One region of the Oceanobacillus sp. FSL K6-2867 genome, then DNA from elsewhere that is predicted to be linked to it. Evidence: riboswitches for the same ligand, from Rfam matches in the RefSeq annotation. Region 1 holds a riboswitch; each other region holds the start of a gene.

Region 1 (11,212 bases):
AATCGGAATCAAAATGCTGATCTCCGTAGAATAGCCAGGTTTTGCCGTTGTGTCCGATTTCCTCACGTTCCTCTAGGAAAGAACGGTAAGGGGCAACCCCTGTTCCAGGACCAATCATGATTACGGGTGTATCTATATCGGCAGGGAATTTAAAATTCGGGTTCCGATGGATATATACTGGAATCTGCTCACCAGGCTCTACACGATCAGCGCATTGCCCCGAGCAAACCCCAGCTTGAATTTGTCGATGTGCAGGATATTTTACGGCTCCAACAGCAATATGAACCTCGTCAGGGTTTGCCTTGTAGCTGCTTGTAATCGAATATAGCCGAGCCGGAATCTTCCGCAGTATTTGAATGAACTCAATAGGAGCAATGTTGTTCGGGCGATAATCCCTAACGAGATCAAGCAAATCTCTGCCATTGATATATGTTTTTAGGTTTTCTTCATTATCCGGCTGCAGTAAATCTTTTAACCTATCATGATTAAAAAGCTGTGCAGCTTTTTGCAGTAAAGACTTTGTTAATCTGGAAATTTCATAATTGGTTAATAGAGCTTCCCTTAGGGCACGCACCTCGCCTTGCTTATTGATTTGGACGCTTGTTTGAGGATCCCAGCCCATCTCTGCAATTAAATCATCTACTAAAGCAGGATTGTTTTTCGGAAAAATACCAAGGCTATCACCAGGCTCGAACTCGAACTTTGACCCTTCCAGTGACAATTCAAGATGGCGCGTCTCCTTATTCGAACCGCGTCCGTTAAGGTTTAAATTTTCGAGCACTTCGGCATGGAATGGGTTTGCTTTGGAATAGATAGGCTGTTCAATTATGGATGTCTCGGATAACGAATCTGCCTGTGTTGTTTCATGTGTATCTTTCATTTCCTGTAAGATGCCTAGTACACCATCCATCCATTCTGCTGCAGGCTCATCAAAGTCCAAATCACAATCGACTCGGGGATAGAGCCTTTCACCTCCCAATTCCTCCAATCGCTTATCAAACTCTTTACCGGTTTGGCAAAAGAATTCATAGGATTCGTCACCGAGAGATAAGACTGAATATTGTAGATCCTTTAATTGTGGTGCCTTTCTGCTATGAAGAAATTCATGGAATGTTCGAGCGTTATCTGGTGGGTCCCCCTCTCCATGGGTAGCCGTGATAATGAATAGATCTTGAACTTTTTTTAAGTCTTTTGGTTTAAAGTCATCTAAAGCAGCAATTTTGACTGGGAAGTCTTGTTCCTTAATCCTCTGTCCAAAGCGTTCAGCAAGTGACTGTGCATTCCCTGTTTCAGATCCAAAAAGAATGGTAACCTGCCTCAGTTCTGTTTGATTTTTGGCATTATGGGATTGACCGAATGAATCAATGATAAAACTTGATTGGGTGTTTTGAGGGACGGTTAAGTATCCGCTCAGCCATATTCGTTGTTCGTCGGTTAATGTTGAGAGAATATGATTCAATTTCTCCGACTGTTCTTGACTAAAAGGACTATTAGTAACTTGTAACTGCAAAGCTAATCACCTCTCAAGAATATTTTTAATTTAGTCTACTGATGTTATTTGCCTATCAACAATATAACCAATGTATACATAGCTGTTTACTATGTTTAATGCCTGGGATTATTGCTCGTATTCCGATATAAGATACGATTTAATCGTTTTGAGTTGTAGAAGTATGGAGACCACACTCTGTTTTATTGAATCCGGACCATCTTCCTGTACGAGAATCGCCTTGGTCCATAACTTGTGATGTACATGGAATACAGCCTATACTTGGATAATTCTGGTCGTGCAATAGATTATAATCCAGCTTATTTTCTTGGATATAATCCCACACATCCTTCCATGTCCAATGGATCAATGGGCATATCTTTATCGATTGAAACCGCTCATCCTTATTTATAAAATCAGTCTTGCTTCTTGAAGGGGACTGTTCCCTGCGAAGACCTGAGATCCAAGCGGGAGCACCACTTAGAGCTTCTTCAAGCGGTTTTATTTTTCGGATATAGCAGCATTGATCAGGTTTTCGCTTCCATAATGCGGATCCATGTTGCTTAGCCTGTTCTTCCAAGGTTAATTCGGGTTTCTTTAAGTGAATACGAAGGTCTGGATACTTTTTCTTCACCTTGTCAATCAAATCGTATGTTTCCTGAAAATGCAGATCCGTATCGAGAAAAACAATAGCGGCATCTTTTTGTATCTTGGAAATCAGATCTACCAATATAACGCCTTCAGCACCAAAACTACAAGCATAAACAACACGGTCACCATAAGTCTCGTAGGCCCACTGTAAAATCTTCAAAGCGCCTTTGGTCGAATCCGCAGGTAACCAATTTTTAAAAGGATCTCCATTGAAATTCGTATAGCTAATCGAATAATTATCCATCCTTAAACCCTCCATAAAAATAATAATCCCTCTTCTTTTATGAAAGAAGAGGGATATGAATTTTATCCTGACTAGGACTGGAATTCACTCTTCTTATCTTTCAGACTATCCGTCTGTAGGAATTGGCACAGTATTTGTTTAAACCTGTTGCCGAGGTTTCAAAGGGCCCTTCCCTCCACCTCTCTGGATAAGAGTATAATTAATCCGAGTAATATAATCTAAATTATGTGTATTATATATGATTAAAAATCCAAAATCAACCATTTTTTGAAAAAATAAATTAATTTCAAAAGAAACACTAATCAGAATGGGGGGCCATATCTTTGCTTAAAAAGTAAATACCTGGTTGCAATAATACAATTTCTTTACATTATTCGACAATCCATTTTTAAACCTATAGAGCTATGGTAGATTGATAGAATGAGTTTTATAAAAATGCCATAGTGCTTTATATAGATTTACATGATTAAAAGGAGAACTAGAAAATGTTTTATCATACAAGTACGGAAAAGAAACTAGAAGCAATAAAACGTAAACGGAAATGGAGCTTTTTAAGCAAGACGGCAATAATGACATGTTTAGGATTTGGGATTACCTTAAACCCTGTACAGGCAGAGGACAAACTGGAAACAATATATCATGTGTACATAGATGGCGAGCATCTTGGAAAGGTTGATGATCAGGATCTTGTTCAGCAAGCAATTGATGATAAACTGGCTAAGCATCAGAATAATTATGATGCTATTGAGTTAACCATTGGCGAGGACGTCACCTTCATCCCTGAAATGGTTTTTAATCCGAAATACAATAACGAAAAAGCAGCAAAAAGGCTGGACGAGCACTTAACCGTAATGGCAGATGCAGTGGAATTGAATATTGCAGATGAAACTGTTGGTTATTTTAAAGATGAAGAAGCGGCTGAAGCAGTTCTTGATGCATATACGACAAAGTATGCGGATGAAGACGAATGGGAAAAAATCGAAGCTGACAAGCAAAAGGCTGCAGCTGATAAAGAAGCAAAAGAAAAGCAAGTTCAAGATAAAAAGGTTCCTGATGTTGGAGAAACACTTGTTACAGATATTGCATTATCGAAAGAGACTGTTATCTCCGAGGAAACTGCAGATCCAGATGAAATTTTAACGGAAAAACAAGGTATAAAAAAGCTGGAAAAAGGGACGCTTCAAGACAAGGTGCATACCGTTAAAGAAGGAGAAGTGCTAGGGGAGATTGCTGAAAAGTATGATCTATCGACGAAAAAATTGCTGGAGCTGAATTCTGATTTAGCAGATGAAGCTGTATTGAAAATTGATCAGGAAATCAACGTAATGGAATATAAGCCATTTGCACAAGTTGTAGTGACAGAAGAGCAGACAGTTGAGGAATCAATTGCATTTGAAACGGAAGTAATTGAATCAGAGGATATGTATAAAGGCGAAGAAAAGGTAAAACAAGAAGGCGAAGAAGGGAAAAAAGAAGTTCTATATGAAATAGAGAAACGAAATGGCAAGCAAGCAGCAAAAGAAGTTCTGGATGAAACGATCACAGAAGAGCCTGTAAATAAGATTGTTATCAAAGGCACTAAAGTGATTTCGTCACGAGGAACTGGGGATATGGCATGGCCAGCAGTCGGTGGATATATTTCTAGTCATTTAGGAGAGCGCTGGGGGAAAATGCATAAAGGAATTGACATTGCACGCCCAAGCAATCGCAATATTTTAGCTGCCGATAATGGTGTTGTCGAGTCTGCTGGCTATAATAACGGCGGATATGGCAATAAGATTGTGATTAATCATAATAACGGCATGAAAACAGTCTATGCCCATTTATCCTCTATCGATGTCAAAGTCGGGCAGGTTGTCGAAAAAGGCAGCAAAATTGGCGTGATGGGTTCAACGGGAAATTCGACAGGAATTCACCTTCATTTTGAAGTATATAAAAGTGGAAGTCTCGAGAATCCGACAGAATATGTAAGTAAATAATAAGAAGGTCGGCTCTGCCTGAGCCGGCCTTCTTCCTTTCGACAAAATAAGTAAAAGGATAGACGTTTCCTAGGTAAAGACAGATGAGCAAAAGTACGGTAGAATAGAATGAAGGAATGGATAAAAAGGAAGTGAAATTAGATGGCACAAAAAATACTAGTTGTAGATGATGAGCAACCAATTGCAGATATATTAAAATTTAATTTAGAAAAAGAGGGCTATCAAGTAATCATAGCAAATGATGGTGATACAGCTATCGAGCTTGCTGAAAGTGAGAACCCTGATTTAATTCTATTGGATATTATGCTGCCAAATAAAGATGGAAATGAAGTACTTCGTGAAGTGAGAAAGACACAGACAATGCCAGTTATTATGTTGACGGCAAAGGATTCAGAAATTGATAAAGTGCTTGGACTCGAGCTTGGTGCAGATGATTATGTGACAAAGCCGTTCAGCAACCGGGAGCTGATTGCACGCGTAAAAGCAAATCTGCGCAGGCAGCAGGTTCCAGATGATACGGTGAAGGCAACAAAGGATATTGTTATTGGAGATCTTGTTGTTCACCCGGATGCATATGTGGTTTCGCGAAAAGGCGAACAAATCGAGTTAACGCACCGTGAATTTGAACTATTGCATTATTTAGCTCGCCATATAGGACAAGTAATGACAAGAGAGCACTTGCTTGAAACTGTTTGGGGCTATGATTACTTTGGAGATGTCCGCACGGTTGATGTTACCGTACGCAGACTTCGTGAGAAAATTGAGGAGAATCCGAGTAACCCAATGTGGATCGTGACAAGACGGGGTGTAGGATATTATTTACGCAATCCTGAGCAGGAGTAGTTGCGATGAATAAAGTTGGTTTTTTTCGTTCGATACAATTAAAGTTTATTATTATTTATATCTTATTATTGCTGCTTGCAGTTCAGGTGATTGGATCATTCTTTAGCATCAGACTGGAGGATGATCTAATGGGAAGCTTTAAAACTTCCATTAATGAGCGGGTGGAGCTCTTAAGCTATAACCTCGAACAAGCTTTTGAACGAGAGCGAAATGAAGAGGATGGTGACATACCTTTACAGCAAGAGGTACAGCAAATTGTTGAAGATATAAGTACCGATAATGCAGCTACAACCGTACAGGTAATTGATAATCAGCGGCGTGTTTTGGGAACGAATAGAATTAATGAAATGGACGAGATTGGAAAAAAATCAACACAGCCTCTAGTTCAGCAGGCATTATTTTTTGATTCCCAGCAGAAAAATGAGTTTGAAGATAATGGAGAAAGTGTGTATGTCCAGGTAGAACCAATATTTGATTCAGAAGGCTTGGCTGTTGGGGTTATTTATTTTCAATCCTCATTGGAAGGCGTATACGATCAAGTAGAAGGCATTAATCGCCTCTTTTTCCAAGGATCTGTACTGGCAATTACGATATCAGCAATCCTTGGGGTGCTTGTCGCACGTACCATTACAAAGCCGATTAAGGAAATGAAAGAGCAAGCTCAGATCATGGCAAATGGGGATTTCACACAAACACTTAATATATATGGGAAAGACGAAATCGGCCAGCTGGCTGAGACCTTTAATGATTTGAACAGCCGGCTGAAGCATTCGTATGCAACGATTGAAGAGGAACGGAGAAAGCTAAGCTCCGTCCTTTCCAATATGTCCGATGGTGTTATTGCCACAGATAATAGTGGGGCGATTACATTAATGAATGAAGCTGCAGGAAGATTGATCGGTAATAATCCAGAAGAAGTTATTGGCGACTTTCTATTGGACATTCTGCAGCTCGAAGGTAAGATTATCGATATAACGGATTTGCAAGATAGTGGATCAATGATTATCGATTTCAGTGATGATGATAGTCCTTTCCTGATTCGGGCAAACTTTTCAACTGTATTGGATGACGAAGAGGAAATAACCGGATTCATTACGGTAATTAGTGACGTAACCGAGCAGGAAAAGGTGGAACAAGAACGACGTGATTTCGTATCCAATGTTTCGCATGAACTGCGGACACCATTAACAACAATGAAAAGCTATCTGGAGGCACTTACCGATGGAGCTTGGGAGGATAAAGACATCGCTCCGAAGTTTCTAAGTGTTGCGCAAGGTGAAACAGACCGGATGATTCGCATGGTAAACGATTTGCTTCAGCTTTCGAAGATGGATTCGGATGAGCTGCCGATGCATAAGGAACGCGCCGAATTCGCGGGCTTTTTCCATCATGTGATTGACCGGTTTGAAATGAATTCCCCTGAAAAAATAAAACTCGTTCGCGAAATTCCAGATGTACAAAGCTATGTATGGATGGATAAAGATAAAATGACACAAATTCTGGATAATATTATTTCAAATGCGATTAAATATTCCCCAGAGGGTGGATTAATACGTTTAAAACTTGAAGTAAAGCGTCATTATCTGCTTGTTAGCATCAAGGACCAAGGAATGGGCATTGCTTATGATAAGCTGGAAAAAGTCTTTGAACGGTTTTACCGAGCAGATAAAGCACGAGCAAGGAAATTTGGTGGCACAGGCTTAGGGTTGGCAATTACGAAAGAATTAGTGGAAGCACACCACGGGACAATCTGGGCGAAAAGTAAAGAAGGTGAAGGGACAACGATTCTCTTCACATTACCGCTTATGAATAAGAAGCGGAGGGGAGTCCGATGAAATTAGAAACAGCAAAAACGTTAATATTAATTGTTTTAATTGGAACAAGCTTACTTCTCACCCTTGGAACAGGAAGCTATAAGCCAAGTCAGACAGCATTAAATAATGAGACGATTGATGAGGTTGACATTGGCGGAACAGTAGAAGATAAACGGAGCATCATTGAGCCAATGGACATCATTTTACATGCGAATGGCAGTTATTATGGTTTTAAGGATCCAGCAAAGCGAGAGAGCCTATATAATCAGATGAATTCCTGGATTTTATCTGATATTACGATTCAATCCGTTACGGAACGTACGCCAAGTGATTATGAGGTAGAGCTGATATTTCCGAAAAGTTTCCCGGTGGAGCTGCTTGGGAGTATTTTCAAAGTGAATGATGAAAATGTCCAATTACCCGAAGGTGCGTTATTTGAAAGAATATATATTAAGTTTGATGCCGATACATCGACACTGCTTGTTGAGGTAGCTACTACTGATGGCAGGCTAGTGAATGCAAAAATAAACGATTCCAATGACTTTAATCATCTCTGGTCTTATATGAGCGGGTTTGATTTGGATACATTCCGGCTGTATACGCTAATGGATGAAGGGGGTAAAGATATTTACTTGCCTACCGGTGAGATTGTGTTACCGAAAAAAACGATGTCCTTTAAACGAATTGATCCACCTGACATGCGAGATGTATTATTTGATACGCCATCTGTAGTCAGTGAGTCCAGAACGCCGGAAATTGGTGAGAGCTATTTTACGGACAGTCGTCAAATGCGAGTGGATGAGGATGGTATTGCAATGGAATATGTAAACATTTTAACAGAGGATAATAATACAGATCCATTGCTCTCTCCAAAACTTTTATTGGATAGAAGTATTTCGCAAATTAATAATCATAAGGGCTGGACAAATGATTTTCGATTAGCAGAATTGGATATGACACAAGGTCTGATAAAATATCGGATGTATTTTGAAGGATATCCTGTCTTTAACCATGACAATATGGCTATGATCGAACAAAAATTGAACAGCCAGCAATTGGTTGAATACCGCAGGCCAATGATTTTATTTGCTCAGTCTGTTATTAATGAAACACCTGTAGAGCTAGCCTCTGGAGAAGTTATTAAAAAGGATATCCTTGAATCCAAAGAAGGATATAATGTAGAGAATGTACAGGCTGTAACACTTGGCTACCGGCTGAATATTGATACCGATTTTTCGTACAATGAAAATGTTGAGCTCGAACCAGTATGGTATATCAAATACAATGGTCGCTGGATTCAGCATGCCTTTAATGATTTAATAAACCCAGAAGGGGGAGATTGAGAATGCAGTGGGGCCATATTAAAACACTATTTATTCTCAGTTTCCTTATTTTGAATATCTACTTATTGGTTCAATATGTTGATAGACAGCAGGATTCAGAACGTCCAGTCTTGGATGAAAGTAAAGAATCAAGTATGGAAGAACGACTGGAATCGGAGAATATTACGATTCAAACAGAGCTTGAATCAGATGTTACCGAGTCTAATTATATTAGCGTTTCTCAAAAAAAATTTACCGAAGAAGAAAAGGGCATGTTAAATAGCATCGAAAATTTAACAGCGGCGGTGATTGATGATGAGTTTATCGTAGCTCAGCTGAATGAGCCAGTCCCAATCCCTATTAATGCGAGTGACAGTCGAATTACAGAACTGCTGGCACCCAACCTAGCATATGCGGATGAATATACCTTCTGGGACTGGAATGAAGATTACAGGGTACTGATTTTCTCACAGTCCAAGGAAGGACGGCCAATATATCTGAATGGCAGTGCGATCATCCTCGCTTATTTAAACCAAGATAACGAGGTAACTCACTATACACAAATGATGCTGGGAGAGTCGAGCAAGCAAGGGACGGCGCAAGCAATAAATCCGCCGATCCAGGCCATTGGAACGCTGTTTGAGCGGAATAACCTTATACAGGATGATGTGGTCACCGAGGTGAAATTAGGATTCTTATCCCGTATCCCCGCAGAAGGCAGTCATGTGTTTGCACCGACATGGAAGGTAACGGTAAACGAAAGCAGGAATTACTTTGTAAATGCGATTGAAGGGCTTGTGTATGCAGGAACGGATAAGGAATTTCTTAATGAGACAATCGAAAAGAATATAACGAGAATAGGAAGTTTACCAGAAGAAAGTGAGATAAAGGAATCCGCTCTACATGCTTTAGAGCAGAGTCTTGAGATAGGAAATCGGAGTGAAATAGAATGACATTACGTTTTAGTGTATTGGCATCTGGAAGTACGGGGAACGCGTTTTATATCGAAACAGACAAACAGCGGTTTCTGGTAGATGCTGGATTAAGCGGGAAGCAAATGGACCAGTTATTTAGCAAAATTCAGATTGATCCTGCTGCCCTTTCCGGAATTTTAGTGACTCATGAGCATAGTGATCATATTAAGGGGTTAGGGATTATGGCAAGGAAATATAATCTCCCAATCTATGCAAATGAAAAGACCTGGAAAGCAATGGAGAATTCGCTAGGAAAGCTTACGACAGATCAGAAATTACTGTTTGGCATGAATGAAGTGAAGTCGTTTGATGATTTGGATATTGAATCATTTGGTGTATCTCATGATGCTGCAGAACCAATGTTTTATACTTTCCGCCATGATGGGAAGAAAGTCGCGCTTGTAACAGATCTTGGCTATGTTTCGGAGAGAATTAAGAAGACAGTAGAGGATGCGGATGCATATGTTTTCGAGTCGAATCATGATGTAGAGATGCTGCGAATGGGACGTTATCCATGGAGTGTAAAGCGTCGTATATTAGGTGATTCTGGTCACGTTTCAAATGAGGATTGTGGTTTAGCGCTTGCGGATATAATTAGTAACCGTACGAAGCGAATCTATCTTGCCCATTTGAGCTTGGATAACAATATGAAAGACTTGGCCCGAATGTCAGTGCAAAGTGTTCTCCAGGAAAGAGGCATTCAAATCGATTTACACGATACAGATCCTAAAGAGCCGACCCCTTTATTTGAGGTTGTATAGTTAATTTTTCAGGCGATATCCCTAGATATATTTGTTTAATAATTTCCGGTTTAAGGTAATACTATAGTATGTGTTCAAAAGAAGGAAAAAGGAAATTTCACTTTGGATTTACACATGCTTTTACTGGCAGCAAGACGTGACGGCAGTTAGTCGAATGTACGCTTCTCGATTTCTGTTGGATCTTTTGAACAATATATACTATATATCATATCAATAAGGGGACTAAGAGATGGGATATTATGATCAGAATTACCGGACATACCACAAGCGAAAAGGGAGATGGCTCCCGCCGCTTATTATAGGAATTGTAATTGGTATCGTATTTATTGGTCTTGTTATGCCTGAATTTATGAATTCAACAAATGATGAAGGTGACGCTCGTGATCAAGTAACGATTGAGAAGAATGAGCAGGATGGCGGTCAAAGCCTTAATACATCGGTAACTGTTGATGTGACCACGCAGATTACGAAGGTAGTGGAAGATGTAACTCCGACGGTTGTAGGGATTACGAATATTCAGCAACGGTCAGATTTCTTTAATCAGCAAGAAGGGGTAGAAGCTGGTACAGGTTCCGGCGTTATTTATAAAAATGACGATGGAACTGCTTTTGTTGTAACAAACCATCATGTTATCGAAGGTGCTGACACAGTAGAAGTGGTTCTCTATGATGATACTCATGTTGAGGCAGAAATTGTTGGAAGTGATCTCTTCTCGGATTTAGCTGTCCTGAGAATGGATGGGGGAGCTGTGGATAAGGTGATTGAAGTTGGTTCATCAGATAGTATTAAGGTTGGAGAGCCAGCAATCGCCATTGGAAATCCATTAGGTCTTTATCTCTCAAGTACGGTAACGCAAGGAGTAATCAGTGGAACAGAGCGCACCATTCCACAGGACTTTAACCAGGATGGACGGTCGGACTGGCAAGCAGAGGTTATTCAGACAGATGCTGCGATTAACCCTGGAAATAGTGGTGGCGCACTTATTAACATTTATGGGCAGCTTATTGGAATTAATTCGATGAAGATTAACCAGGCAGCTGTTGAAGGGATTGGTTTTGCGATTCCAATTGACCACGCCTTACCAATCATTGAAGAGCTGGAAACGACAGGAGAGGTAACACGGCCATATCTAGGT
Region 2 (11,212 bases), 510 kb from region 1:
TAACACCCCAATGATACGTACCTTCGTCAGGATCCATTTCACCTGCTAAAATTTTTAATAAAGTCGTTTTGGCGATATCATTTTTTCCAACGAGGGCAACTTTATCATCTTTATTCATCGTAAAGCTGATATTGTCTAAAATTTTTACCCCTTCAATCGTTTTGCTTAATCCCTCAACACGCAATAGATCATTTCCGATTTCGCGTTCAGGTGTAAAAGCAATGTACGGGTATTTCCGGGAAGATGGTTTAATATCATCCAACGTAATATTATCGAGCATTTTTTTACGAGATGTTGCCTGCTTCGATTTTGATGCATTTGCACTAAATCGAGCGATAAAGGCTTGCAGCTCTTTAATTTTTTCTTCCTTCTTTTTGTTGGCATCCTGTGCCATTTGCGTAGCAAGCTGACTGGATTCATACCAGAAATCATAGTTTCCAATATAAATTTGGATTTTTCCATAGTCAACATCAGCGATATGCGTACATACTTTATTTAAGAAGTGTCTGTCATGAGATACTACGATTACCGTGTTCTCAAAGTTAATTAAAAATTCTTCCAGCCACTGGATTGCTTGAATATCAAGTCCGTTTGTCGGCTCATCGAGCAGCAGAATATCTGGGCTGCCAAATAACGCTTGTGCAAGTAAAACTTTTACTTTCTGATCAGCAGTAAGCTCTGCCATCTTCATCGTATGAAGCGATTCTTCAATGCCAAGACCTTTTAGCAATACAGCAGCATCTGATTCAGCTTCCCAGCCGTTCATCTCAGCAAACTCGCCTTCCAGTTCTGCTGCACGCATACCATCTTCCTCTGAAAAATCAGCTTTCATATAGATAGCATCTTTCTCTTGTTTAACTTTATATAGTTTTTCATGTCCCATTAAAACCGTATCAATCACTTCATGGTCCTCATAAGCAAAGTGATCCTGCTTTAATACAGCAAGTCGTTCGCCAGGAGACATAGAAACGTTCCCTGACTGTGCTTCAACTTCACCAGATAGCACTTTTAGAAAAGTCGACTTTCCCGCGCCATTTGCACCAATCACACCATAGCAGTTTCCAGGAGTAAACTTAAGGCTTACATCTTCAAACAGCTTTTTATCACCATATCGTAAACTAACGTTAGTAACAGTTATCATTCTGGGTCTTTTCCTCCAATAAAATAAATAGTAATCATGGTAAGCTTACGTTATTTGACGCAATTTTGCAAGAACCCGACAGCATGATTTACAAATTGGTAATGTTTTGTAGGTTTTCTATTTCATTGTTCTATAATATGCTATATTAATAGGAAGTTACTATTGTAGACCATTCACCTATGGACAACTTTTGCTTGTTTGCACAGACGATATAAAAAGCGAACTAATGTATAATGATGGATTATGTGTTTCCTTCGCTAGAATTGTCTCACCTCCTATTACTAGCATAGTTTATCGAAACGTTAATGTTGCACTAACCAGTTCGGGAGAGTGTAGGGCGGTGATTACTGCACATATTTTGCCAGTAAGCTAAGCGGCAGTTTCTTTTACATCCGAGCTGAATACAATGTAACCAGGAATTTGGAAAGCGTGGAGAATATTAGAAGTCGATTGAAGCTTTTATTTGTTCAAAATTTATATACCGATTCACACCGTAAAAGTGGCAACATGAAAAATAACTTGTATATTTGTCCATTTTTTGTAATAGTAGTACAAAAGACTATTAGAAAACTTGGCATTCGCTAAGCTTTCAGGCGAATGCCTTAGTTGCACTTATGCAAGTAGGAAAGCTTTATGCTTTCCTACTTGCCAAATAAAAAATCAATTTGTTTATCGCCCATAAGTGGAAAGGAGGGGAAGGCATGGGTGAAAGGATTATTTATTTCCTTTTTACCGATACAGGCAGTTATCTGTCAAAAGCAATAAATTTTTATACGAAGAAGTCATTAAACCATGTCTCTATCGGTTTTGATCCGCAATTGAAGGAATTGTATAGCTTTGGAAGAAAACAGCCGAGAAATCCGTTTATCGGCGGATTTATTAAGGAAGACATTCATAGTGAATTTTTAAAGCGTTCTACCTGTGAGCTATACAGTTTTAAAGTTACGGAAGAAGAATATGAAGGCATTCTTCTTAATATAAAAGAGATTGAAGCAAAGAAACAGCTTTATAAATATAATTTCATTGGTTTATTTGGTGTTATGTTTGAAGTAGAGATTAATCGGAAATTCGCGCTATTCTGTTCCGAATTTGTGGCCACAGTACTGCGGGATATGAAGAGGTTTCAATTTGGGAAGCCGATTAGCTTTATTACACCAGCAGATATTCGAAGCTACCCAGGAATGCAGCTCATATATAAAGGCATTCTTGGTGATTATTCAGAACAGAAAGAGCCAGAAAAAGTAATACAAGACCAAGCGGTAACGAAGCAATCATTTATTTTTCTAATATCTTCCCGATTTAAGCGCTTGGGTTTAAAATAAACAAAAAAGAACCATCTACAAATGTAAATGGTTCTTTTTGCTATTTAACTGTAAACTAAGAGCGAGTGTGGTGCCCCTTTGAATTTACCATGGACCGAGCATTTCCAATCCCAGTGTTTCATAAGGAACTTTTAACCGAAATGCAATATTGTTTGCTTCCAGGTCAATGTTTTCAACTGCAACTTGAAAATTACTGCGGATGTCCATATCTGTAACAGCCACATAAATTTCTTGCTCTTGCGGATTGACAGTAACCCAATCTGGCATTGGAAGTAAATCAGCCATATATTCCATGATCTTTTTGTTTGGGAGTTCTAATAACCCAACTGATATGGATTTTTGTTTTAATACAAGGTCACCGTTTTCCTGAACCAATGGTTCCAAATGAACGGAAAGTGGGACTGTGGTTGAAAATACAGGCAGTTCCCCGATTAAATGGACGTCTTCATCTAGTGAGATACGATAGTAATGCTCTGAATCCCCAAGTAATTGTTCAATATATGCATTGACAAGATTATTCAGATTCTGTTTGGAAGTTCGTATAATAAACTCAGAGCTTTCTTGATCGCCATGCCCATTGCGGACAGGCACTTTATTTTCCGGAACAGGTCCAAATAAGAGTGCGAGAAGCACTGCAATAACAATACCATTAAAAATCAGTAAGCCGTAGAAAGCCTTTTTCCATTTGTTATTTTTCAAACGCTGTTTTCTATCTGACATAGCGTTCATCCTTATCTTCTAGACGTAATATAGTCAAGTACTCGTTCGGCTATTAAATAATAGCCTTCATAATTTGGGTGAAAATTGTCTTCGGCAAACAGGTTGGTGTTTGTCACTTTAAATAAATCTTCTGTTGGAATAAAGGTAATATTTTCATATTCACTGGCAATGCTGCTGCTTGCAGTGTTCCATTTACCAACAATTAAATCGAGCTCTTTAATATCTTTAAAATATTTTTTAAAAGGGTTATAAAAGCCGACAAGGTATATATGAGTGTCTGGATTTAATGCAGTAATCTTATCGAATATTTGCCGAATTCGGGTTTCATAGTCTTCCATTTCAGCAACAAAGTCATCGATAACGAGGTGCATAATGTTTTCTCTCGCTATCTTCATAATATCATTTGCACCAATCGTAATCAGTACTAAATCAGAATCCGCAATTGCATCACGTATTTCTTGCTTCTCTAAACGCTTAAGCAATTGATCTGTCCGGTTTCCCCGCTTGCCGAAATTATCAATTTCTACTGTTTGTAACCCATCATTAATTGTTCTTTCTAATATTCCAATATAGCCGCCTTGCTCCGTTTCATCCCCAACGCCTTGGGTGAGTGAATCCCCGATGGCAACAATCTTTGTTTCCTGATTGCTGAAGAAACTAACTGTACTCTGTAGTGCTCCAGATATACTTGGTGGTAATCCAGGTTGTTTTGTTTCTTTCTCTTGTTCTTGTTTCTCTTCATTAGCATCCGATTTATTGTCCTCGTCCTGTTCTTTTTGTTCTTGTTCCATATCATGCTCATGCTCAGTTGCAGGCTCCGTAATTGTCTTCTGTGACTGCTGCATAAAATAAACCATTGCAAATCCAATAACTAAAAGGGAAAGGGCTATATAAACATACTTTTTCAAGTTCATCACACCTATGCAGTTATCTCTTAATATAATATGGAAAAAAGGCTAATTTGTCCGCTTTATAATTATTCGAAGAGGATTTATAAATTATATACCCTTTCAATCATCCTGTAAAAATTAAGTTAAAGAAAATCATCTGAAGTTCTTCTGTTCTTTATATGTAATGCTCGTTTCCCACCATTTCAAGGCGGTAGTTGTTGTTATTGTGAGCATTTTTTTAGAATACATCCTTTATAAGTTTAATCAATAATATAAGAAGTTAAACTTGAAGTTGTTCTCAATTACACACCGTTTTTATTACATGGTAGATATAGACTTCACAGAATGTAGTTCAAGAAGCGTCGGGTCACCCTAAGGTGCGCGAAGTGTGTTTCTGTAGCGGGTATACGCACAACCCATAATTGCACATTAATCCAAATCCATCGTTTCTTTTAAATACGACAATAACGAAAATAAAAGCTTAATTAAAAAATCGCCCTCTGGATAGAAGGCGATTTAAATTTTGGTTTGCTCTCTTTGGGTATATTCCCATTTCGATGAAGAAGTAAACCTGATCGGTATAATTGTTAAACTGTAACAGTATTTTGCGTGTTATTGCTACGAAGCTGAAGTGCTAATGTAGCTGGATTGACTTCCGTAACAATAATTCCCGCAGCATTTGCATGCTGAACTGTTTGATTTGTGCTTGCAGCTCCCTCAGCGAAAATAAACTTGATTTCTTTATTTACCAACTGTTCAATAACTGCTGCTGGCAGTTCTTTATTGTTAATCCATAATGCATCAACAGGAGATGTAATTACAGATAATTCATTGGCAGGATCATTTTCTACAGGCACAATCTCAAAGCCAAGTTTTTCTAATGATTTCGTTTCATTCTGATCAATACCGATGCAAGCAATAATCTTTTTGCGTACACCTTCAGTGCGATCAAATGGAGAAGAAAGCAAGCCGTTAATTGCATTGTCATCGGATTGTTGTGCTTCTTGATTAACTCCTGTTGCTTTACCAATTGCCTGCTCTAAATCTGCCAGAACATCTTCCACAGCTTCTAACCCAACCGACAAGCGGACGAGCTCTTCGGATACACCACTTTTCTTCAAGTCCTCTGCACTTAGTTGCTGATGTGTCGTTGAAGCAGGATGAATAATTAAGGATTTGGCATCTCCGACATTTGCCACATGTGACCATAGCTTCACATTGTCGATTAGTTTTCTGCCTGCATCACGACCGCCTTGGATACCAAATGTAATAATGGAGCCATACCCGTTCTTGAAATATTTCTTAGCAAGATTATGGGATGGATGTTCCTTCAAGCCAGGGAAGTTAATCCATTCCACTGCTTTATGTTTTTGTAAATAGGCAGCTACTTTTTCTGCATTTTGATTGTGTCTTTCAATTCTTAGATGAAGTGTTTCCAGTCCTTGCAGGAATAAAAACGCACTTTGCGGACTCAAGCATGCACCGATATCTCGCAATAATTGAACACGCAGTTTTGTAATAAATGCTGTTGGTCCAAGATCCTTATATTTTAAGCCGTGATACGTTTCATCAGGCTCCGTGAATCCAGGAAACCGATTGTTATTCCAGTCAAATCTTCCGCCGTCAACGACAACTCCACCAATTGTTGTACCATGACCGCCAATCCATTTTGTTGCGGAATGAATGACTATATCAGCGCCCCAAGTGAGTGGTTTTGCGATATAAGGAGCAAATGTATTATCAATAATTAATGGAATGCCATGAGCATGCGCAATGTCAGCAACAGTTTCAACGTCAAAAATGTAAAGGCTTGGGTTGGTGATAACTTCACCGAATATAGCTTTTGTTTTATCGGTAATTGCAGCTTCAAATTCTTCTGGTTTTGTACCATCGACAAATTTTACTGTAATTCCGTAGCGTGGAAGAGTTGCTGCAAAAAGATTGTACGTCCCTCCATATAAGTTGCTGTCCGCGATAATTTCATCTCCAGCTTCCGCGATATTCAAGATTGCTAGTGTAATAGCAGCCATTCCAGACGATGTTGCTACAGCACCAACTCCATCCTCCAGCTGGGCAACACGCTGTTCGAATGCATCAACGGTCGGATTCATAATACGAGAGTATATATTACCTGGTTCTGCTAAACCAAATAAGTTTTGAGCGTGCTCTGTATCGCGAAAAACATAAGAAGTTGTTTGATAGATTGGAACAGCACGTGCACCTGTAGTTGGATCAGGCTGCTGCCCTCCATGAAGTAATACCGTTTCTGGCTGAAATTGTGACATAATAAAAATCCTCCTTAAAATGTTATATGTTCTTGAAGAGAGATAACGAAAAAGCCCTCTTCCTAAGAAGAGGGCGTATGTACGAACCGTTCCTCCTCTTATCTACCAGGCTTTTAACCTGTAGGATTTAGCACCGTTACAAGCAAGTTAATGCCTTAAGGTTGCTGGGCTTCATAGGGCCTATTCCCTCCGCCACTCTTGATAAGAGATGTTGCATTATTTAAGTTATTGTGAGTATACAATGAATTTTATTTTCTGTCAATGCTGTTTTCTGAAAAGTTTAAAACAAACTGGCTGTATGTTTAAGATTAACCAGATGCTAAAGATGTATTTTAGTGTGTCCGCAAACGACGCTGCGAATTTTTATAAATAGAAGCCATATATATAAATAAGGCGGTCCATATAAAAACAAATGTAATGAGATGTGCCTGGGAAAAAGGTTCATTATAGAAAAACACACCGATTACAAGCATCATTGTAGGCGTGATATATTGCAAAAAACCTACCATCGCTAGAGGAATCTGTTTAGCGCCACTAGAAAATAATAATAGAGGAACAGCGGTAGCAATACCTGCCCCAATTAAAAATAAGTTCGTAACCGTGATAAATGGCGTAAATGAAAATGAACTGCTCGGTATAAGCCATAAATAAATAAGTGCTGCTGGTGTAATGAGCAACGTTTCGATTGTCAGGCCGGACATTGCGCTGACATTCACTGTTTTTTTCAGCAATCCGTATAATGCAAACGTGGTTGCTAACAGCAAGGAGATCCAGGGAAATACGCCAAAATTGAATGTTAAGTAAAACACACCGATAGCTGCTAGAATGAAGGAGAGTAATTGACTTTTCGTCACTGGTTCTTTCAAAATGATAACTCCTAATAAAATACTAATAAGCGGGTTGATATAATATCCAAGACTTGCTTGCAGGATATGTCCTTGAACAACTGCCCAAATAAATAGAAACCAGTTTAATGTAATTACAATCGCGGCCGCTGTAATCCCGAATAATTGCTTTTTCTTTTTGATAATTTGCCGACACTCCTGTATGAAGTGGTTCCATTTACCAAGAATAATGACGAGAAGCAGCATGAATACAGCTGACCATGCTATGCGATGTGCTAGAATTTCTCCAGCTGGAACATATTCAATTTGCTTCCAGTACATGGTAATAATTCCCCATAAGAGGTAGGCGCTGAACGTATAGATGATGCCAGTTTTCGAATGCCGATTATCCATTATTATCCCTCCTAAGCGGATTTTTTGTTAATATTCCTATTATGTTAGATGGAATTTGCCAATTTAGCAATCACTTAGCTTATCTTTGATCCAGAAAACGCTTTCCTGTGTGAGTTATATTCGATATGATAGATATGAGTATAAGTAACATCTATAGAAGGGGGTTTACGGATGATACAAAAACAAAAACGTTTTGAAACGGCTGTTATCCATGAAGGCTATGATTCAAAAGAAATGCTTGGAAGTCTTTCCACACCCATTTTTCAAACATCTACCTATTCATTTGAAACTGCCGAGCTAGGAGAACGCCGCTTTGCAGGTGAAGAATCGGGTTATATTTATTCACGGCTGGGAAATCCAACCGTGCGTGTACTTGAAGAACGGGTTGCAAGCTTGGAAAAGGGCGAGGCCGGGCTCGCATTTGCTTCAGGAATGGCGGCAGTATCAGCTGTTCTCATTGCATTGACAAAAGCAAATGACCATATTATTTGCTCCTCAGGATTATATGGTTGTACATTCGGATTGTTGACGATGATGCGGGAAAAATATAATATAATGACTGATTTTTCAGAGATGAAATCAAAGGAAGAGCTTCGCAGTCTTATTCGGCCAGAAACCACTGTCATCTATGTAGAAACGCCGATTAATCCAACAATGCGTTTAATTGATTTGAAGCAAGTAGCAGAGGTTGCAAAAGAATATGGTATTCCAGTTGTGGTGGACAACACATTTTCATCTCCATATTTACAGCAACCATTGGAATTAGGATGCGATATTGTCCTTCATAGCGCAACGAAATACATTGGCGGTCACGGAGATGTAATTGCTGGTTTAGTAGTTGGCAAAAAATCGTTTATTGATATGGTTTCGCAAACAACACAAAAAGATATTGGCGGCGTGATTTCTCCATTTGATGCATGGTTATTGCTGCGTGGCTTAAAAACATTGCCAGTTCGTTTGGATCGTCACTGTGACAATGCCCAAAAAATTGTCGAGCAGCTGAAGATGCATCGAAAAATCGCTAATGTATATTATCCCGAAGACGAAGAAAATCGGGATTTCTCGATTATGAAAAAACAAATGAAACGCGGTGGAGGAATTATTTCCTTTGAAGTGAAAGGAGATAAAAGCCAAGCACAATTACTATTGAATCAATTGGGCTTTATAAAGATTGCAGTCAGTCTAGGAGATGCCGAAACGTTAATTGAGCATCCTGCTACAATGACACATGCAAGCATACCATACGAAGTGCGCCAGCAAATGGGCATTACGGATCAGCTTATTCGGCTTTCAGTTGGATTGGAAGCGTGGGAGGATATTTGGGCTGATTTGGAACAGGCATTAGAGCAATTATAAGATAAGCAACGCTCCTTTTACATACACGCCAAATGTTAATTATTTTCTAGCATGGCGTGTATTTTATTTGTTCTATGATAATAGAATTGGATAGGAAGAGAAGGGATTTCAACCTGGGTTTATATAAACTTCTAACTAACTGCTAAGGTATGTGTAAGCCCCGCCGTCCGGGATAGCTCCGGGCGGATGCTTTCCGTGGGCACGACTTCAGCCTCTCCGAAAGAAAACCACTTCCTGCAAGACTTCAGACACGTGCTGTTCCCACAGGACAAGGAATGCTTCGTCAGCATTTACATCCTATTTTCGAAGAGTCACCGCCCTCCGCTCACCCGGACTGGTTAAAATGAAAACTTTGTTTATGTTACTACTGTGGAATGTAGCAAAGCAAAATTAGCGGAGCGAGTATACGCACATACCGTAATTGCACTAATCCGGAGTTTCTTTCAAACGCGAAAAAATTCCTTACTATGTTTTATCTTTTCTTGGATAGGCTAAATAGTATGCATGAAACATTGAAAAAACAGCGCATCACTAACCTGGATTAAATTTCTGTGCTATATTAGATAGTGGAAATATACGTTTAGAGGGAGATTGATACGATGGGAATACTGTCGTTTTTACTCGGACTTATAATCGTTTTAAATATTGCATTGGGTATTTCTATTGTATTTTTGGAAAGGAAAGATCCAACCTCTTCATGGGCATGGTTAATGGTATTGCTGTTTATTCCAATCGCAGGATTTATTCTATACTTAATTTTTGGTAAGCCAATAAGCAACAGAAGAATTTTCACATGGGATAAAAAAAGCATGATGGGTGTAAAAACGACTGTTCAATCACAGCTGCGCACCTTGGAGGATAAGGATTTTCACTTTAATGATGAGGCGATGCGTGAATATAGCGACCTAGTGTACCTTCTATTGCGGAATGATGATGCTATTTTTTCGCAAGATAATAAGATAGGAATTTATACTGATGGGCAAGAAAAATTTGAAGCGCTGATTCAGGATCTGCAAAAGGCAAAGGACCACATTCACATGCAATACTATATTATGCGAAGTGATGAGCTTGGTCAGCGTCTGGCAGAGGTTCTCATTAAAAAAGCGAATGAGGGTGTTGATGTCCGGGTTCTCTATGATGATATGGGGTCGCGTTCTTTAAAAAGAAGCTATGTAAAGCGATTAAAGAACGCGGGTGTTATGGTGGAGTCATTTTTTCCATCTAAGCTTATCATTAATTTTAAAATAAACTATCGAAATCATCGTAAGCTAACGATTATAGATGGGAAGATTGGCTATATTGGCGGATTCAATGTTGGTGATGAATATCTTGGAAAAAGCAGGAAATTTGGATATTGGCGTGACACACATTTACGTGTAATGGGGGAGGCTGTTCAAAGTTTGCAAACTCGCTTTATTCTCGATTGGAATCAAGCATCCAAAAATGATATTCTATATGATGATCGCTATTATAACACGAGTCCAAGTGGAGACGTAGGGATCCAGATAGTTTCAAGCGGTCCGGATACGGAATGGGAACAAATAAAAAATGGCTACATTAAGATGATTATGGCGGCCAAGGACTATATTTACATTCAAACACCTTATTTTATACCAGATGAAAGTGTGAAAGATGCATTGCGAATTGCTGCATTATCCGGTGTAGATGTGAAAATTATGATTCCAAATAAACCAGATCATCCATTCGTGTACTGGGCAACGTTATCCAGCAGTGGGGAACTATTAACAGCTGGTGCTGAGGTGTTTATTTATCAAAACGGTTTTCTTCATGCAAAAACAATTGTTGTTGATGGGAAAATTGCATCAGTAGGGACTGCAAACATTGATGTTCGCAGTTTCCGTCTCAACTTTGAGGTGAATGCATTTTTATATGATACCGAAATAGCTGAACGACTAGTTCAAAGGTTTAACGATGATATTGAGCTATCGACACAGATGACGAAGAAACTGTATGACCAAAGAACAATTGGTATTCGATTTAAAGAATCAATTTCCAGACTAATTTCGCCAGTGCTATAGGGCATTCGGAAGCAGGAATAACTTATAGTAAACGGCGGAAAGTCATCAGGAGGAAAAAAATATGGAAGCAAAACCATGCTCAAACTCATTAGCAATAAAAACAACACATGTACTCCCGCCAGATACAAATGCTTTTGGTACACTATTTGGCGGAAAATTAATGGCGCATATTGATGATATCGCAGCAATAGCGGCAGTGAAGCATGCTAGGAATCCTGTTG
Region 3 (11,212 bases), 530 kb from region 1:
AATTCCCTTGCATCATTTTTAACAAAAGAAATAGCAGTCACAGCAAGAATTGGCAATCCAACCCCAGTAATAATAAAGCCGCTTATTGCAGCCCAATAAGCAGTTCCTGCGTCAATCCCTAATGTTGGCGGGTATATTAAATTGCCCGCTCCAAAGAATAAAGCAAAGAGCATAAAACCAATCGTAAATGTATCTTTATTCATAACATAAAGCCTCCGAGATATATAAGTAAATTAAACTTCTACTTTTGTTGTATTTTGAAAATTTAGCCTATTATCAGACAATTTAAATAAATGATTCCGTAAATTTTACAACGAGAATCATCGTAACAAGACTGTTAGTACTTGTCAATGCCCGTTGTGAATTGCTGCAGCGGACTGGCTTACAGAACCAATATTAAATTTATAATGAACAACCAGCATACCTATATAATATTTTATAATTACCTTTATATTTCATCATTTACTAAAAACGCTCAAATCATTTACATTTCATGGATACATCTATAAAATAACGTTTATAAAAATTGCTTAGGGGGGTTGAGATGGTTCCTTCATTGTTATTTGAAATCATGATCATTGGTTTACTTGGAATTGGATCACAATGGGTAGCGTGGCGTTATCGATTACCTGCGATTGTCGTAATGGCCATTACCGGATTATTAGTTGGTCCAATTTTTGGATTTATAAACCCTGAGGAGAGCTTTGGACCGATGTACAGTCCGATTATTTCGGCGGCGGTTGCAATTATTCTTTTTGAAGGGAGCCTAAACCTGAGCTTTAGCGAGCTGCGTGGTGTAGGGAAATCGATTTTCCGAATATCGACGGTTGGGGCATTTATTGCATGGATACTCGGATCTTTAACTGCTCATTATGTTGCAGGTCTTTCTTGGGCGGTAGCTTTTGTTATTGGTGGTTTGTTTATAGTAACCGGACCAACTGTCATTATGCCGTTGCTCAGACAGTCAAAATTAAAAGCAAGACCTGCTAAAGTTCTGAAATGGGAAGGAATTATCGTTGATCCAATTGGTGCGTTACTGGCAGTCTTTGCTTTTGAAATCATCACATTTATTACGGCAATTGACCCTGATGGTACGCAGCTTTTTATGTTTTTCGCAGCTTCCTTATTTGCGATTATTCTTGGTTGGGCGCTGGGGCGTGGTTTGGGATGGATGTTTGAAACAGGACATATTCCTGAATTCCTAAAATCTCCGGCAGTGGTTGTCGTTGTTATCTTTTGTTTTACAGCAGCAGATGAAGTCATGCATGAAACAGGGCTTTTATCTGTAACAGCAATGGGAATAACACTAGCTAATATGGGGATTAGTTCAATCTCTGATATGCGCCATTTTAAAGAAAATATCTCTGTGCTGCTCATATCAACGATTTTTATTATGCTTACAGCTTCCTTGGAAATGGACACCATTCTGCATATATTCAGTCCGAATATTATTGGTTATGTTCTATTAATGATGTTTGCTGTTCGTCCATTATCCATTTTTATAGCAACGATTGGTACAGGATTATCCTTTAATGAACGTGCACTTGTTGGTTGGATTGCTCCGCGAGGGATTGTTGCATTAACAGTATCAGGCTACTTTGCGACTGTTTTCGCCGAGGCGGGATATGAGGATGCTTCTATCTTAACAACATTAACATTTGCACTTGTAATCTTCACCGTTTTGGCCCATGGCTTTTCTATCGGCTGGCTAGCAAAGAAATTAGATTTATCCATGACAGGCAAACCAGGTGTGCTGCTTGTTGGCAGTAATCCGTTTACTGTTGAATTATCCAAGTCCTTAGCGAAGGTTAATGTTCCAGTTATGATTATTGATTCATCATGGGAACATTTAAGTTTAGCTAGAAAGTCGGGTGTATCTTTTTATTACGGGGATATACTTTCCGAACAAACGGAACATCATTTAGATACTATTCCGTATGAATACTTGCTTGCGATGACAGATGACCGAGCATTTAATTCCTTAATCTGTACGACATTCCTGCCAGAGTATGGCAGAACAAACGTGTTTAAAGCAAGTCCATTCAACCAGCTTGATAACGGCTATGCAAAAGGAGTCGTTTCCAAGGTAGGTGGAAGAATTCTATTCGATAAAAAATTTCCGCTGGAAACATTGATTGAAAAAATTGAGATTGGTTATGTGTTCCGTCAAACAACATTGACAGAGCAATTCAACTTTGAAGCATATAAAGCAGAGAAAGACTCATCAACCATTTTCTTATATTTAATCAAGCCTTCTGGACAATTGAAGTTTTTCTCTGAGGAGATGCGTACTGTTCCTGCGATAGGCGATAAAATCATTAGTTTGACTCCACCTACAAAGGAGCAGGCAAAAATTCAAGCAAAATTGGAAAGCAATCGTTCATTAAACGAGTAGGAAAACATACTAAGATTAGCGGGCAAGACCATTGATGAATGACCTTGCCCGCTATTTCTATTTTCAGGAGTATAGTATGGAATGAAAGAAAGCTCAATTATAGCTTTAGGGATAACGTATCTGAATCAATTTATGGCACAGGAAACGATGAAAAAAGCCTAATTCCTTCGTGTTAATTGAGAAATTAGGCTTCCACATATTATTAATCTATCAGGCTTTCAGTCGATAATTTAAATTGTGCTCTTGAAGTGTTTTGTCTTTCCCAAACAAGAAGTGCTTCTCCATATCAGGAGAGTATTTCGAATTAACTGTTTCAATGCCTACAGCTTCTGCCACTGCCCGCAGCATCGCTGGTGAGGCACCACAGCAAAGTCCAATATAATTAATGCCTATATCTTTTGCCTCTTTCGCCCACTCAGCTAGCTCGTAACGGTTGTGGTACAGCGGATCCAGGGCAGTAGGAAAAGTTGTTTCTGTAGGTAAGTGACAACTGCATCCTCCATCGGGCAAGTTAAAGAATGTTGGATTTTCTTCTGTAGTACGATATGGAATTGGTAATCCTGCTACATATCCATCTACATTTTTTCGAATGTCAGCAAGGTATGGCTGCATCGTTTCGGGACCTCGGAAACAATTCATTCCAACCACTAATGCGCCTTTTTCAGAAAGTATTTTACAGGATTCTTCCACGGTGAAACCATCTCTTAATATATTCTCACCCATTAATCCTAATGTAATAACTGCTGGCAGACCTTGTTTGGTGATTTCCTCTAGTGCTATTAACGCCTCTTCATGATAATAAAATGTTTCACCATTTATGAAGTCGACACCTTCTTCTTTACACCATTTCACCATCTCTTCAAATATACTTCTAACTTTATCCTTTGATTCAGGTAAATCTGGATTGAAAATATTAGTATTCGATATATTTCCAGCTACCAGCGCTTCTTCTTTTGGATGCTCTTTTGCAACCTCTTTTGCTAAACGAATGGCATTTCTGTTTAAAGGCTCTAATAAATCTTCTTTACCGATAATCCGCATTTTTTCCCGGTGGGCATTGTATGTAAAAGCTAATACAACGTCAGAACCAGCATTCATATAATCCCTATATGCCTGTTTCAATGCCTCAGGATTATCCAGAGCCACCTCAGGAACAAAGGATCCTGCCTGCAAATATCCCCTTCGTTCCAATTCAAATAAATAACCTTCTCCTGCAATTACAGTTCCTTCTTTTAAACGTTCCTCTAAACTTCGCTTCATCATTTTTCCTCCTTCTGATTTTTATTGGTTGTTATGCCTGGGCAAGTTAAATAGTGAAAATAAAAACCCCCTTCCTAAAATAAGAAGAGGGTTTGGCTGTGTGCTAAGTACTCTTCTTATCTTCAAGCTTCACGCTTCTGGAATTAGCACAGTACTAAAAGTCTGTTGCTGAGGTTTCACAGGGCCAGTCCCTCTACCTCTCTTGATAAGAATATTCGGTATTATTTTTATTATCACATACAATAAGTCAAATTTTTAAAAAAGTCAAGACAAATTTTAAAACAGTAAATATTTTTATAAAAAGTTAAGCTTTATTCCAGCATAAACCAGGCGATTATGCTTTAGTCCTTGATTATTCATCTATTTCTTCCAGCTGGCGATTCACTTCCGCAATCTCACCCTCCAACCGAATTAACTGCTCTTCTGCAGAGGAGACTCTGCCCTTAACGTATTCCAGCTTGTCCATATCACTTTGAATACGAACATAATCGGATTTCAATTCATCCAGCTTTGCTAGCAGTTGCTGCTTTGTCATTGATTATACCCCCAATTGATTAGTTATATCTATTATAGCAAAAGCATTCCTTTCATAAAGGAACAAGGTACAATTAAGATGTAGAATGGTACTGCTTAAAAAAGAAGATCTGTACTCATCCCGTAATTTTTGGAGGGGTATTTTGCAGGCAATCTTTATGAATGACTTCCAGATATTATGATAAAGAGTTATAGTATAAAGCATAAAAGTATGCTAAAATTTTGACATATATAATGGCAGGGGGTAATGTTGTGAACAATTGGGAAGCAGTCTATCAAAAATGGGATTCATTTGAAGATCTCGACAAAGATTTAAAAACAGAATTACATAAGATTAAAGATAATAAGCATGCGCTGGAAGATGCATTTTATAAAGAATTAACATTCGGCACTGGTGGGATGCGAGGTGTTCTTGGCGCTGGTGTTAATCGGATGAACATTTACACAGTAAGGAAAGCTGTTAACGGGCTTGCAAACTATTTATTAGCAAATCAGGTTAACGTACGTGACAGAGGTGTTGTTATTGCCTATGATTCCAGAAATATGTCAAAGGAATTTGCTGTTGAATCGGCAAAAGTGCTAGGTTCCTATGGAATAAAAACACATATCTTTGAATCATTGCGTCCAACACCGCTTCTTTCCTTTGCTGTCCGCTATCTGCGAACTGTTGCAGGAATCATGATTACTGCAAGTCATAATCCGCCGGAATACAATGGATTTAAAGTGTACAATGAAACAGGTGCTCAAATTGTTCCAGAAGAGGCAAGTCTAATCATAGAGTCGATCCAAAAGACGGAAGATGAGCTGACAGTGCCGTTTATGGAAAAAGAAGAATTAGAAGAAAAAGGCCTGCTTAATTGGCTTAGTTATGAAATCGATAATGCGTACCTTGAGCGTTTGTACCATATGACAAAAATGGACGAGACTGTGCATCAGCAGGAAAAGGATCTTCAGATTGTCTTTACACCTTTGCATGGAACGGCTTATAACTTAGTAACGAAAGGACTTGAACAGCTTAATTTTCCGAATGTAGCGGTTGTAAAAGAGCAAGCTGAACCTGATCCGATGTTTTCTACGGTAGCATCACCAAATCCGGAAGAGCATCAAGCATTTACGATGGCAATAAAGCTTGGTAAACAAACGGATGCTGATATTTTGCTCGGAACGGACCCGGATGCTGATCGCTTAGGAGTAGCAGTTAAAAATAAAGCTGGTGAATACCAAGTGTTAACAGGAAACCAGCTTGGAGCATTATTGCTCGATTATATTTTGTCGCATACCAATCCACAGGTTTACCAAAATCCACGTATGATTAAGACGGTTGTTTCTACAGAGCTTGGAAGAGCAATTGCAGAATCATATGATGTAAAAACACTTGATACATTAACAGGATTCAAATATATTGGCGAGAAAATTAATCAATTTGACGCAACTGGCGAGACTTTTATATTTGGATTTGAGGAGAGCTATGGCTATTTAATTAGCAGTTTTGCGCGAGATAAAGACGCAGTTCAAGCTGCTATGATGGCAACAGAAATGGCCTATTACTGGAAGGAACAAGGAAAAACGCTATTTGACGCACTGGATGTTTTATTTGAGAAGCATGGTTATTTCTTAGAGGGGATGTCTTCCTTAACGTTAAAAGGGAAGGAAGGTTCGGAGCAAATCGCTAAAATTATGGATGAAATCCGTTCCAATCCATTACAAGAAATTGCAGGAATAAAAGTTGAACAAGTGGAAAATTATTTATCAAGCGAGCGAACTTTAATGAAGGAAGCTAGAAAAGAAACAATTGATTTGCCACAGGAAAATATGATGAAGTTTATTTTAGAGCAGCATGCATGGGTATGCTTGCGCCCATCTGGTACAGAGCCTAAGATCAAGTGCTATTATGGTGTAAGCGGGAAAAGTAAAGCGGATAGTGAAGCAAGGCTAGCCTCATTAAAAGAAACAATGGACCGAATTATTTCGGGTATTTTAGAAAAAAACTAAAAAACTGTCTGGGATTTGTTCATTTGCGGCATGCGACCTTTCATAGAGATGATACGTATAAAAGCTGATTATCTTTTGCTTAATAGGGAATTATATTTTTGATGATGTTCATCACGCTGGTCCATGCTGTAAAGGTCACAAACTCGCTTGGTACGAAGCTAAGGAGTGCTTCCAACATCCATTGTACAATCACCCAAAGGAAATTTGACATTTTGCGATAAATAGGGTTTAATATGAGTAACTTAATATTTCCTAAAGGGGAGTAGCTGTACAATTTAAGTCGTCATTACGAGATATTGTCTCCGGCTTAATTGGCAATGAACGTTGTTAGCGAGACCTTTACCATCAGCAGGTAAAGGTCTCTTTTTGTGTGCTTTTCCCTGTTGATGAAATTACATTTTAAGGAGAGTGCACATGGGAACAGAATTAATTTTGGAATACTTATGGGTTTTAGTTGTTTTGATTGGGTTGGAGGGGCTTTTAGCTGCTGATAATGCATTAGTATTGGCTATCATGGTAAGGCATCTGCCGGAAAAACAACGAAAAAGAGCCTTGTTTTACGGGTTAGCAGGAGCGTTTGTTTTACGCTTTGGATCATTATTTGTAATTTCATTTCTGGTGGACTTTTGGCAGGTTCAAGCATTAGGTGCAGCATATCTGTTAATCATTGCGATTAAGAACTTATACAGTAAATATAAACCGAAATCCGAAGACGATCATGAAAAAGAGCAAAAAAGTGTTCAGCTTAATGCAGATGGTGAGGCTTCTCAAAAGGAATTTTGGCTTACTGTTCTTAAAGTCGAGTTTGCTGATTTAGCATTTGCGGTGGATTCGATCCTTGCAGCAGTTGCCTTAGCGGTAGCCCTTCCGGCGACAGGTTTAGGAACGATTGGAAGTCTGGATACTGGGCAATTTGCTGTTATATTTGCCGGCGGGATGATTGGGCTAATTATCATGCGTTTTGCAGCAAATATTTTTGTTGGCTTGCTCCATAAACGACCAGGCCTAGAAACAGCAGCCTTTGTTATTGTCGGCTGGGTAGGTGTAAAGCTTGCTGTGCTGGTATTGGCGCATCCAGATATTGCGTGGATTCCATATGAATTCCCACACTCTACATTTTGGAAAATCACTTTCTATGGTGTATTAATACTAGTAGCAGTTGTTGGCTGGATTGCTTCTGGTAAGAAAGATAACCAAAAACAAGAAGCTTGATGAATAAAAGCACTCGACTTCCTTTTTAGGAATCGAGTGCTTTTCTCTCGCATTAATTACTGCCATTATTTGCTGCATTGGTGGCTGCAGTGGTGGAGACAATCGTTGCAATCATAACGGCTTGCTGGGCCTGCAGAATAGATTCCAATGTCGTTTGGATGGTTGTGGCTGCAAGGCTTTTATTAGTGATTTTTTCATTTACATAGAATGAAACTGCTGTAATCAAATTCATATCCTTTTGCCAACGAAAGCTTTTTTCATTATTTAATTCATTAAACATCCTTGAAATTTCGTCTATCTGAAATTGCTCTTCCGGCAACAGGCTAATCATGCCGATAATAGGATAATACATAGGTTTTGGTCTAATACCTGTTTCTCTAAAGCTATCCATTATGGATGCAGCACGACGAACGGGACGATCAATAGTCGTACTCGTATCCAATGAAAGGATATGACTTAGAAACTGCAGGTCATTTCCTTTTCGAAAACCATTTTGACTTAATGAATCATAGTATTTTTCCATCTGTTCATTAATGTCATCACGGTCCTCATACGCAAGCAATACAGCAAGCGGATAATCACTTGCGCTTGTAAGGAAGATATGGTCTTGTTTCATGCTATCATAGATTTTTTTTGCCCGGGCAATTGTCTGCTCCTCTTTTTCCATGTGATTCGCATGCGTCAGCAAGGTAGATGCAGCTAAATAGGTGTACACGCCACTACTGAATTTAGCTTTTCTTAATTTATCATATAACATGAAAAGGGTATTAATTTGATTTTCTGGATGATCAAATTTTATATCAAGTGCTGCAGCAGTAGTAAATCGAGAAGTGGACTTCAGCGGCGAAAAGAAGCCAGCCCTGGCCTTTATGCGATCAGCAAGCTGCAGAAATGCATCAAAATGAAATTTCTTTTTGTTCATAACATAGAGAGAGGCAATAGCCATTAATATCCGTTTATCGGATACCTTCCATTTCATGCCGTCATGCAGTTCTTTATATATAGTTGTGTATTGATTCATTTTTTCACTGAACATTGGTTATCCGGCCTTTCTTTTAAGGGGTCTGTCTCCTATTACGATTAGTATACGTAAAAGGTTTCATTCCATTTATATAAGCCGTGTTGGTATAAGGATTACTGTTTTTATTTTTGCTTCATAGAAAGCATAGGTTAAAATGGAAGCAGGAGAGGTGATTGAAATGGCAGAGCATCATTTTCATTTACAAGCAAGCTGGCCTGGCGGACGGAATAGTGACGGATATATTGAATCAGGAAATTTGCAAACCAAAATTTCGATACCGAAAGAAATGGATGGGCCTAATATTGGGACCAATCCAGATGAAATGCTATTAGGTGCTGCGGCAACATGCTATATCATTACATTAGCAGCGATGATAGAGCGCGCAGATTTGCCGCTTGATTATATGTCACTGGAATCAGAAGGAATTGTGGATGTAACAAACGGTGTATTCACTTATAAAAAAATTATTCATCGTCCAACCGTTTCGTTAAAAGCTGGCGCTGCAAATGAACAGCATCGGAAATTAAGCAAGCTTGTGGAGAAAGCGGAGAAGAGCTGTATGATTTCGCGGGCCCTAAAAGGCAATGTGCAGATTGAGCTAGAAGCGAATCTAAGCTAATTCAATGGACAAAAAGATCGCACCAATTTTAACTGGTGCGTTCTTTTTATGGCTTAATCTGTGATTACGCAAAAGCAGATGCTTGTGGATAAAAAACTTGATATTTGGAATAAAATGAGGAGGCGCGGAATTGGAAAATTATTTATTGGTTCTCTTTCCAGCATTCACCACGAGGATTACAAAGCTGCTTCAATTTTTCACAATGCTTACAAACTATTAACAAATTGATGAAATTACTTCATATTTTATGATTTTTTCATAAAAAAGGGGTAGAGTGGTTATTACAATGTAAACCGACATAATTAAGAAGGATGAGAAGTGATGAAACGTAATCCATTTTTTGACAATGCGAAGGTGTTATTGATTTTCTTAGTTGTCTTTGGGCATATTATTCAGCCGTTTATTAGTAATTCAAATGGTATGAACACACTGTATATGTGGATTTACACATTCCATATGCCTGCTTTTATTCTATTGTCCGGATTCTTTGCAAAGGGTTCAGGGAATAAGGAGTATATTTTTAAGCTGGCAAAACGCTTATTAATTCCATATCTGATCTTTCAAATTCTATACACTATTTATTATTTCTATATTGGAAAGGAAGGCTGGCAAGCAGGGATTTTTTATCCACAATGGTCACTATGGTTCTTGTTTAGTTTATTCAGCTGGCATATTTTACTGAGCTGGTACAAAAAACTTCCGGCTCTATTAAGTATCTCTTTAGCAGTATTCGTGGGGCTTGTTGTTGGTTATTTCGGTGAAATCGGGCATACATTTAGTCTTTCCCGCACATTTGCTTTCTTTCCATTCTTTCTTATCGGTTATTGGCTAACGGAAAAGCAAATTATGTGGGTGAAACATCGATTGGTAAGAATCTCGTCTGTTGTCGTTATGACACTCTTAGCAGTAGCAATTTACTACTTGCCGGATATTAATACAGGATGGCTGCTTTCATCCAGCTCTTACGGTGATTTAGGATTGGAGCAGTACGGAGGGGTTGCCAGGTTCCTGTTTTATGTTGTAGCGTCGATAATGGTAGTCAGTATTCTTGCTTGGATACCACATAAAAATTTTGGATGGATTACAAAGTTAGGTACGCGTACATTGTATGTCTATCTGCTTCACGGATTTATCGTGCAGTATTTCCGTCAAAACAATTACTTTGAGGTAAATGGAATTATCGATGTTCTCGGACTTGCAGCAATTGCAGCTTTAATTGTTATTGTGCTTTCAAGCAAACCAATTCTAGGAGTATGGCAGCCATTTATTGAAGGAAAAGCTTCCTTGCTGAAACAGGTGCTAAAAGGTGAACGAAATAGAAGCTCGACCCAAACAGAAAGCTGAACAAAAATAGTGAAACTAAACGCTAACTAAAACGTATGAATTAATAACCCCCTTTTCATAACATAAAAAGAAGCAGGCGATCGAGAATGATCGCCTGCTTCTTCGCTGTTTCTAAAAGATAAAATGTGCAATAAGCGTTATAACTGGTAATGTAATAATCGTACGCAATAAGAAAATAATAACGAGATCCATAAAGGATACCGGAATTTTTGTTCCTAGAATTAAACCGCCGACCTCAGACATGTAAATCAATTGTGTTACCGATAATGCAGCAATGATGAAGCGAGTAATTTCTGCTTCAATTGACGAACCAATAATTGCCGGCAGGAACATGTCGGCAAAGCCAATCAAGATGGTTTGTGATGCTTCCTGTGCAAATGGGACTTGCATGAGCTCTAACAGCGGAATAAATGGTGCACCAATCCATTGAAAGAATGGTGTATATTCAGCGATTATAAGAGCAACCAGGCCAAATGCCATTACAACTGGGGCAACCCCCATCCACATATCAAAAATGTTCTGTACGCCTTCTTTAATAAAGTTTGTGAAGCTCGTTTCCTTTTTGGCCCGATTTAATGCATTTTTATAGCTGTATGTCAGAATATTTTCACCGGCAGGGATTGCTTCTTCTATTGGTTCAGCTGAATCATTTATATACGTATCCGACTTTCTTGATAACGGAGGGATACGCGGCATGATTAAAGCTGCTATTCCACCAGCTATTACAATTGTTATATAAAATGGAATAAACATATGTTCAAGGTCTACTTCTGTTAAAACGACTAAGGAAAACGTGATGGACACGATTGAGAATGTTGTACCAACTACTGCTGCC

Evidence for each region. A riboswitch is a leader RNA that binds a small molecule or an ion and turns the genes downstream of it on or off. The one in region 1 is predicted to bind S-adenosylmethionine.
Region 2: another riboswitch for S-adenosylmethionine. It lies ahead of NSQ77_RS12965 (O-acetylhomoserine aminocarboxypropyltransferase/cysteine synthase family protein); the one in region 1 lies ahead of NSQ77_RS10585 (phosphoadenylyl-sulfate reductase).
Region 3: another riboswitch for S-adenosylmethionine. It lies ahead of NSQ77_RS13015 (homocysteine S-methyltransferase family protein); the one in region 1 lies ahead of NSQ77_RS10585 (phosphoadenylyl-sulfate reductase).

What each region holds. Positions count from the first base shown of each region.
Region 1 is NZ_CP150144.1:2,127,003-2,138,214, forward strand. Features, by position in the region: gene NSQ77_RS10580 (assimilatory sulfite reductase (NADPH) flavoprotein subunit) at 1-1,510, opposite strand, end outside; gene NSQ77_RS10585 (phosphoadenylyl-sulfate reductase) at 1,650-2,384, opposite strand; SAM riboswitch class I at 2,475-2,578, opposite strand; gene NSQ77_RS10590 (peptidoglycan DD-metalloendopeptidase family protein) at 2,870-4,363, shown strand; gene yycF (response regulator YycF) at 4,505-5,206, shown strand; gene walK (cell wall metabolism sensor histidine kinase WalK) at 5,212-7,041, shown strand; gene yycH (two-component system activity regulator YycH) at 7,038-8,363, shown strand; gene NSQ77_RS10610 (two-component system regulatory protein YycI) at 8,366-9,295, shown strand; gene NSQ77_RS10615 (MBL fold metallo-hydrolase) at 9,292-10,077, shown strand; gene NSQ77_RS10620 (trypsin-like peptidase domain-containing protein) at 10,307-11,212, shown strand, end outside.
Region 2 is NZ_CP150144.1:2,640,021-2,651,232, forward strand. Features, by position in the region: gene NSQ77_RS12945 (ATP-binding cassette domain-containing protein) at 1-1,141, opposite strand, end outside; gene NSQ77_RS12950 (hypothetical protein) at 1,843-2,463, shown strand; gene NSQ77_RS12955 (YpmS family protein) at 2,548-3,183, opposite strand; gene NSQ77_RS12960 (SGNH/GDSL hydrolase family protein) at 3,195-4,097, opposite strand; gene NSQ77_RS12965 (O-acetylhomoserine aminocarboxypropyltransferase/cysteine synthase family protein) at 4,661-6,358, opposite strand; SAM riboswitch class I at 6,454-6,566, opposite strand; gene rarD (EamA family transporter RarD) at 6,691-7,596, opposite strand; gene megL (methionine gamma-lyase) at 7,768-8,952, shown strand; gene cls (cardiolipin synthase) at 9,552-10,991, shown strand; gene NSQ77_RS12985 (acyl-CoA thioesterase) at 11,053-11,212, shown strand, end outside.
Region 3 is NZ_CP150144.1:2,657,402-2,668,613, forward strand. Features, by position in the region: gene brnQ (branched-chain amino acid transport system II carrier protein) at 1-203, opposite strand, end outside; gene NSQ77_RS13010 (sodium:proton antiporter) at 545-2,395, shown strand; gene NSQ77_RS13015 (homocysteine S-methyltransferase family protein) at 2,606-3,655, opposite strand; SAM riboswitch class I at 3,769-3,867, opposite strand; gene NSQ77_RS13020 (SE1832 family protein) at 4,008-4,190, opposite strand; gene NSQ77_RS13025 (phospho-sugar mutase) at 4,442-6,181, shown strand; gene NSQ77_RS13030 (TerC family protein) at 6,596-7,393, shown strand; gene NSQ77_RS13035 (DUF4003 family protein) at 7,446-8,429, opposite strand; gene NSQ77_RS13040 (OsmC family protein) at 8,593-9,033, shown strand; gene NSQ77_RS13045 (acyltransferase family protein) at 9,355-10,377, shown strand; gene NSQ77_RS13050 (YjiH family protein) at 10,489-11,212, opposite strand, start outside.